Hahella chejuensis KCTC 2396: one gene and its partner. The protein of the gene in region 1 interacts with the protein of each later gene in a pairwise test. Links are inferred from orthologs where the notes say so. Each region holds a gene or a part of one and is shown in the gene's direction. Other genes may lie near its edges.

Region 1 (4,491 bases):
TGTGTCTTCAGTTTAATCGCCGACTGCGCGGCCTGACGGCTCAACAATTCATTGACGACGTTCTGGTGACGGGGCTTCATGTTAAGCACCTTGTGGTTGGCGATGATTTTCGTTTTGGCTGCGATCGCTCTGGAGACTTTCGGCTGTTGGAAAAGTCTGGCTTGGTCTCTGGCTTTAGTGTTGAAAATACGCCCACTGTAGAAGTAGAGGGTGAGCGTGTCAGCAGTACGCGAATTCGCGCCACACTGGCGCAAGGCGAATTTACGCAAGCGGAAGACCTGCTTGGAAGGCCCTACAGTATTACAGGGTGCGTGGTGCATGGACGTAAGCTGGGGCGACAGTTGAACGCGCCGACAGCCAATGTATCTTTAGGGCGTAAAAGACCAGTGCTGTCTGGCGTCTACTTAGTTAAGACGACGCTGGCTACAGGTCACGTGCGATTTGGCGTAGCTAATATTGGCGTTCGTCCTACCATTGATGGTTTGGGAGTGACTCCTGCTTTGGAAGTGCACCTATTTGAGCATGCCGACGATATATATGGTCAGCGAATAAATGTGCAATTTCTTGAAAAACTGCGTGATGAACGCAAGTTCAGTGGGCTGGAGCAGTTACAGGCGCAGATACAAAGAGATATTGAAGGCGCCAAGAGGCGACTGCAATCTATGCCACTGCATAGCGTCAGTGGCGCAGGCTGAAGAAAAATCTGCATGATGTGTGGCGAAGAGCTTTAATCTACGTTCATCAAGCATGATTGGGCTCTGCTGTTTGGCGGTCGCAGCAAGCGAATTGACCGCCGCAAGATGGCTTTCAAGTGAAAACAGTAAATGTAAGTGGATGGCAGGCGCAAAATCCTGACTTTGGCATATTAGGTAAATTATGAGCGACTATAAGCACACCCTTAATCTTCCTCAGACCGATTTCCCCATGCGTGGCAATCTCCCTCAACGCGAGCCGGATATGCTGAAGCGCTGGGGAGATATTGAGCTCTACGAGAAGATTAGAGAAGAGTTTAAGGGGCGTGAAAAGTTCATACTGCACGATGGCCCTCCATACGCCAATGGCAATATTCACTTGGGGCATGCGGTTAACAAGATACTCAAGGACATCATCGTTAAGTCGAAGACTGTAGCGGGCTACGATGCGCCTTATGTTCCTGGCTGGGATTGCCATGGTCTGCCCATTGAGCACAAAGTCGAAACGATGATCGGTCGCGCTGGGGACAAGGTCGGCTATAAAGAGTTCAGGCGGAAATGTCGTGAGTATGCTTTGGAGCAGGTGGCCAAACAGCGAGAAGATTTTATTCGCTTGGGCGTCTTTGGCGACTGGTTCAAACCTTATCTGACCCTTGATTTCAAAACTGAAGCGGACATCATCCGGGCGCTAGGCAAGATCGCGACAAGCGGACACCTGCAGAAAGGTTACAAGCCGGTCTACTGGAGTGTCGTTGGCGGCTCCGCCCTGGCGGAAGCAGAGGTTGAATATAAAGATAAGACCTCAAACTCCATTGATGTCAGCTATCCCGCCGAAAATGAGCAAGACCTACTGAGCGCGTTCGCTGACGCATCTGGCGAAGGGGCGGTTTCCATCGTTATCTGGACGACAACTCCTTGGACTTTGCCTGCTTCCCTGGCGGTGTCACTGGGAGCGGAGATCGATTACGCCCTGACGCAGTGCAGCGTTGATGGTCGTCCGCAACGTTGGATCGTAGCGGAAAAAATGCTTGAGTCTGTGATGGCTCGCTGCGGTGTGGAGGACTATCAGGTAGTAGGGCGCTGCACTGGACAGGACCTTGAGGGCAAGACATTCCTTCACCCGTTCTATAAGCGTAGCATTCCTGCGTTGTTGGGGGATCATGTCACTCTGGATGCAGGTACTGGCGTTGTTCATACCGCCCCTGACCATGGTATGGAAGACTTTGCTGTATGCAACAAATACGGCATTGAAACTATCAATCCGCTGGACGACCGCGGCGTGTACCGGGATAACGTTGAGCTATTCGCGGGAGAGCATGTTTACAAAGTTGATGATCATGTTATTGAAGTATTGAAAGAGCGCGGGCGTTTATTAAGCCACGGGAAAATCACTCACAGCTATGCGCATTGCTGGAGAACCAAGACGCCGCTGATTTACCGCGCCACGCCGCAATGGTTTATCAGTATGGATAAACAAGGCTTGCGTGATCAGGCGTTGGCGGAAATCAAGCTGGTGCGTTGGGTTCCGTCCTGGGGACAAAACCGCATTGAGGCGATGATTGAGCAGAGTCCGGATTGGTGTATCTCTCGCCAGCGTACATGGGGTGTTCCCATCGCTTTCTTTGTCCATAAAGAAACCCAGGAGCTGCATCCAGATACCGCGCGATTGGTGGAAGAAGTCGCCAAACAAGTTGAGAAAACAGGTATTGACGCATGGTGGGATATCAATGCGGAAGACCTGTTGGGCGCTGACGCGCAGAATTATGAGAAAGTGACGGACACTTTGGATGTGTGGTTTGATTCAGGCGTCACGCATAGCGCGGTTCTGGAGCAGCGGGAAGAGCTGGGTCAGTTCCCAGCGGACCTGTATCTGGAAGGCTCTGATCAGCATCGAGGCTGGTTCCAATCTTCTTTGAAGACGGCTGTGGCGATCAAAGGTAAGGCTCCATATCGGCAGGTGCTCACCCATGGATTCACCGTGGATGAAAAAGGGCACAAGATGTCCAAGTCGTTGGGGAACGGCATTGAGCCCCAGGAAGTCATGAACAAACTTGGCGCGGATATTCTACGGCTGTGGGTTGCGGCGACGGATTACAGCGCCGAGATGGTGTTGTCGAAGAATATCCTGGAGCGTACGGCGGACTCTTATCGCCGAATTCGTAATACTTCTCGCTTCCTGCTGGCGAATATCAACGATTTTGATCCGGTTAAAGACATGGTGGCGATGGATGATCTGTTGGCGTTAGATCGCTGGATTGTCGACCGCGCCTGGTTGCTGCAGGAAGAACTGAAGAAGGCTTACGAGCAGTACAACTTCGTTCAGGTATATCAGAAAGTGCATAACTTCTGTTCTGTAGAGCTCGGCAGCTTCTATCTTGACGTCATCAAGGACCGTCAATACACCATGAAGCTGGACAGCCTTGGTTGCCGCTCAGCGCAAACCGCACAGTATCACGTCATTGAGGCGCTGGTGCGTTGGATTGCGCCGATACTGAGTTTCACTGCTGAGGAAATTTGGTCTTATATTCCAGGCCAGCGCGCAGAAAGTATCTTCCTTGAAACTTTCTATGAAGGTTTGCAGCCTCTGGCTGAAGGATCTGAGATGGGGCGCGATTATTGGAGCCGCCTGCTGCGGGTCAGAACATCCGTCAACAAAGCGCTCGAAGAAGCGCGTAATGCGGGGAAGGTGAAAGGTTCACTGACAACGGAAGTCTCCCTGTTTGCTACTCCTGAGATGCAGCATGACCTGAATGCATTAGGTGAAGAGTTACGCTTTGTGTTCATTACATCAGGAGCATCTGTTTTTGGCGTAGAGGACGCGTCTGAGTCCAACTCTGTCGCTACGGAAACAGAAGGTTTGCGTGTGGGCATCAGGAGTTCTGAACACAAGAAATGTGGCCGCTGCTGGCATCATCGCGAAGATGTTGGCGCGCACGGGTCTCATGAGGATCTGTGTGGACGCTGCATCGAAAATATCGATGGCTCAGGAGAAGAAAGGAAATATGCCTAATGGATGCGCGGGCCAGTGAAGTCAGTCAAGGCGGAGGCGAAATGCAAAAAGTGAATCCAGGCATGCTGCGTTGGTTGTGGTTGACCTTGGCTGTTATTGTCCTTGATCTGGGAACCAAGTGGTACGTGAGTACAAATATGGTTCTGGGTGAATCTGTGCCTGTCGCGCCCTTCTTCAGCTTCACGCTGCTGCATAATACTGGCGCGGCGTTCAGTTTTCTGGCGGATGCGTCAGGGTGGCAGCGCTGGTTCTTTATTATTCTGGCTGCTGTAGTGAGTGTGGTGTTGGTGCTTTGGCTGGTTCGCTTAACTCGTGAGGAGCGTTGGATGGCATGCGCGCTCAGTTTGGTTCTGGGGGGGGCTTTAGGCAACCTGTACGATCGGGCTGTGTTAGGGTATGTCGTTGACTTTTTGCACTTTTTCTATGGCGGATATAACTTTCCCGCGTTTAACTTTGCGGATACCACTATTACTATTGGCGCATTCATGATTGCGATTGATGTATTCCGTAATCCTTCCGGTGCGACGGAAGATAAGTAATTAACGAGATAATGCAATGACTGAAATGTTTGTCGGCGCTGGAACGCTTATCACTCTGCACTTTGAGCTGCGCTTGGGGAGTGGCGAAGTCGTGGATTCAACTTTTTCTGGCCAACCGGGTGAGTTCGAGTACGGCGACGGCGTGCTTCCAGCAGGTTTCGAAGAGCTGCTGAGAGGAATGCGGGCGGGAGAGCGCAAGACTTTTTCCGTCTTGCCTGAGAAGGGGTTTGGTATGCCGAACCCCAATAAT
Region 2 (3,387 bases), 3.5 Mb from region 1 along the record:
CCTATTACGCCTATCGCGTCGACTGACCATTAGGTGTTGATAGCCCTTTTGGGGACGATTACGTCCCCTTTTTTGCTTTGGTCACAGGCTCTACGCGTTGGTGTAGAGAATGATTCTTTGCTTAGACCGAAGCCCGCAAATCACCCTCAATAATAATATCGCTTCCTTCGAAACCAGGGTTTTCAATACGATCCAGCAGCATGTTGATGGCGGAATGGCCCATCTGATAAGTGTCGTGATGTACGCAGGGAATATTGAAATCGAAAATGTCCGCATAGGGCGCCTCATCGATGCTGAACACGGCGGGATTGTGGCGCTTGTTCCCCAGTTTACGCAGCGCTTTAAGCGCGCCCAGGGTGATCAGAATGTTAAGACCGAACACTGCATCCGGTGATTGCTTATGCTGTTTGAAGTAGGCGGTGGCGTTTTCAAACGCCGGTTGCATGGTGTAGTCGCCGTAGAGCACTTCCAGTCGGGTTGGTTCTTTGCATTCGGCAAGCGCTTGTTTCAGCCCTTCGAGGCGCTGTTTGGAGATATTGGACTGCTCCGGGCCCGCCAGCGCCAGGATATGGCGATGGCCCTGTTCCAGTACATAACGGCCGCCTTTGTAGCCGCTTGCGAGATTATCCAGATACACGCCGGGGAAGGGCGCTCCCGACAGGCGACGGTCCACTTGCACCACCGGGATATTGGCGTGAATCAGCTGCTCCAGATATTGCGGGTGGTATTCATCATAGTCGGACACCACCGACAGAATGATGCCGTCCACCTGATAACTGAGCATGGTTTCCATGGCTTTGTTTTCCAGCTCGGGAGAACCGTCAGTGTCGAACAGCATGATGGAATAATTACGCTTTTTGGCGGCGCGGGAGATGGCCTTGATCATCTCGCTGTAGAACGGGTTGTCCAGGCTGGCGGTGATGATGCCGATCAGCCGGCTTTTACTGCCTTTAAGGTTGCGGGCGAAAGCGTTGGGGACGTAATTCAGCTCCCGCGCCACTTCCAGTATCCGGTCCAGAGTTTCTTTCTTCACCAGCTCCGGCTTGGTTAATGCTCTGGATACGGTGATGGTGGTCATGTTCACCCGACGGGCGATATCAGTAATCGTTACTTTACTCTTTTTGGGCATGATGCCTCTCAAACGCTTTGTGGGTAAGGGATGCAGCGATCCCGAAATGCGTGTCGCGACTTGCTTGTTGCAATGGAAAATTCGCTATGATAGCTTAATGTTAACGTTAACATTCTCTCAATGCGAGGGATTGTTGCAAAAGTTGATATTTATTCTATATAGATGTCAACGTTAGCGTTCCCGTAGACGGAGGCTGGCTCAGGCTCCCATCTACGGGTTTGTTCGACGTGAAAATGTTAACGTTAACATTTGGCGTAGAAGCCGCTTCGAACCACTAAAAATAACTAAAGGTTGAGTCATGTTGAAAATAAGTAAAACCCTTAAGTCCCTAGTCGCCGGTATCGCTTGCAGTTTGGGCCTGGCCTCGCCAGCCGGAGCTGAACAGCTGAAAATCGGCATGTCCTTTCAGGAGCTGAACAACGCTTACTTCGTCACCATGAAGAATGCGCTGGAAGAGGCGGCCAAGGATATTGGCGCAGAAGTCTATATCACCGACGCCCATCACGACGTTTCCAAACAAATCAATGACGTAGAAGACATGCTGCAAAAAGGCGTGGATATTCTGCTGCTTAACCCCACCGACTCCGTCGGCGTGCAGTCCGCCGTGGTGTCCGCCAAGAAAGCGGGCGTCATCACTGTCGCCATCGACGCTGAAGCGGAAGGCCCCATCGACTCCTTCGTCGGCTCCAAGAACTACACCGCCGGTTACCTGGCCGGTAGATACCTGGGCGAACAGTTGGGCGGCAAAGGCGAGGTCGCCATTCTTGACGGCATTCCTGTCGTGCCCATTCTCGAACGGGTGCGCGGATTCAGCGACGCCATGCTGGAATTCCCCGACATCAAAGTGGTCGGCAAGCAGAACGGCAAACAGGAGCGCGACGTCGCTATGAACGTGACGGAGAACATGCTGCAGGCCAACCCTGGTCTGGATGGCGTGTTCAGCGTTAACGACACTGGCGCTCTGGGCGCGTTGACCGCTATCGAAGCCAGCGGTATGGACGTCAAGCTGGTCAGCGTGGATGGCCACCCGGAAGCCATCAAAGCCATGCTGAAACCTGACTCCAAATTCATCGCCACCTCGGCGCAATTCCCCCGCGACCAGATTCGTCTGGGACTGGCCATCGCACTGGTCAAGCACTGGGGTTCTGAAATCCCCGCCACCATGCCGGTGGACGTGAAGCTGATCGACAAAGCCGGAGCCGCTGACTTTACCTGGTAGAGGTTAAACCGCGTTTCACTGGAATGAGTCTCTGTCGACGCCGGCCTTTCTCCCACCAAAGGGGAAGGCCCTTCGACAGGCTCAGGGTGAACGGAGCCGCGTGCTCTTCTTCGCATAAGCGCTGGGCGGCGAGCTTTCTATCGCCACGGCGTTCTCAGGAATAAGCAAGCCCGGAGACGGTTTCGCTGTGCGCGCCAGCGCAGTGCGGCGGTGTTCTGGGCGGTGCGGATGGAAGTTAGGTCGTATTACCGGGTGTAAGAGTCATGAACAGTCTTCTTTCCCTTGAACATATCAGCAAAGGATTTCCCGGCGTGCGTGCGCTCAACGATATCAGCTTTGAGCTGCAATCCGGGGAGATTCACGCCTTGCTAGGCGAAAACGGGGCGGGCAAATCCACGCTGATGAAAATTCTCTGCGGCGTTTATAAACAGGACGCCGGACGCATTCTGATCGATGGCGCGCCAGTGGATTTCCGTCATTATCACGACGCCACCGACGCCGGCGTGGGTGTTATTTTTCAGGAATTCAGCCTGATACCTTATCTCAATGCAGTGGAGAATATTTTTCTCGGCCGTGAGTTGCGCAATGCTCTGGGCATGCTGCGCAAAAAGGACATGCGCGCTCAGGCGGAGAAAATCTGTCAGCGTCTTGATGTGAACATTGATCTGGACGCGCCGGTGGATCATCTGAGCGTGGCGGAGCAACAGTTTGTGGAAATCGCCAAAGCACTGTCGCTGGATGCGCGCATCCTGGTGCTGGACGAGCCTACCGCCACCCTGACGCCCAACGAGGCGGAGCACCTGTTTCGGGTGATGCGGGAACTCAAGGCGCAGGGCGTAGGCATGGTGTTTATTTCTCATCACATGGAAGAGATCTATGAGATTTGCGATCGCATCACTGTTTTGCGGGACGGCGAGAAAATCGGCGATCGCGAGGTCGGCGAGGTGGCGGTGGACGAGCTGCTGGAAATGATGGTGGGCCGCAAAATCAGCAATAGCTTTCCGGAAAAAACGCCGTTGCGGAATGACGGCGATATCGT

Evidence for each region.
Region 2: the proteins of ileS (region 1) and HCH_RS11180 interact in binary tests that used the Escherichia coli proteins (3 or more experiments, as listed by UniProt). The link is inferred for Hahella chejuensis KCTC 2396 from one-to-one orthologs.

What each region holds. Positions count from the first base shown.
Region 1 is NC_007645.1:6,066,400-6,070,890, reverse strand. What follows is about bases 510-3,902. They hold ileS (isoleucine--tRNA ligase), read left to right. Parts: upstream 510-876; coding sequence 877-3,702; downstream 3,703-3,902. Other genes in these bases: lspA (signal peptidase II), read left to right, coding at 3,702-3,902; ribF (bifunctional riboflavin kinase/FAD synthetase), read left to right, coding at 510-695. Also shown: more of ribF, read left to right, coding at 1-509; more of lspA, read left to right, coding at 3,903-4,241; fkpB (FKBP-type peptidyl-prolyl cis-trans isomerase), read left to right, coding at 4,258-4,491. UniProt on the Escherichia coli protein: Catalyzes the attachment of isoleucine to tRNA(Ile). As IleRS can inadvertently accommodate and process structurally similar amino acids such as valine, to avoid such errors it has two additional distinct tRNA(Ile)-dependent editing activities.
Region 2 is NC_007645.1:2,524,341-2,527,727, forward strand. What follows is about bases 549-3,387. They hold HCH_RS11180 (ABC transporter substrate-binding protein), read left to right. Parts: upstream 549-1,427; coding sequence 1,428-2,348; downstream 2,349-3,387. Other genes in these bases: HCH_RS11175 (LacI family DNA-binding transcriptional regulator), read right to left, coding at 549-1,129; HCH_RS11185 (sugar ABC transporter ATP-binding protein), read left to right, coding at 2,612-3,387. Outside these bases: more of HCH_RS11175, read right to left, coding at 122-548. UniProt on the Escherichia coli protein: Part of the ABC transporter complex RbsABC involved in ribose import. Binds ribose. Also serves as the primary chemoreceptor for chemotaxis.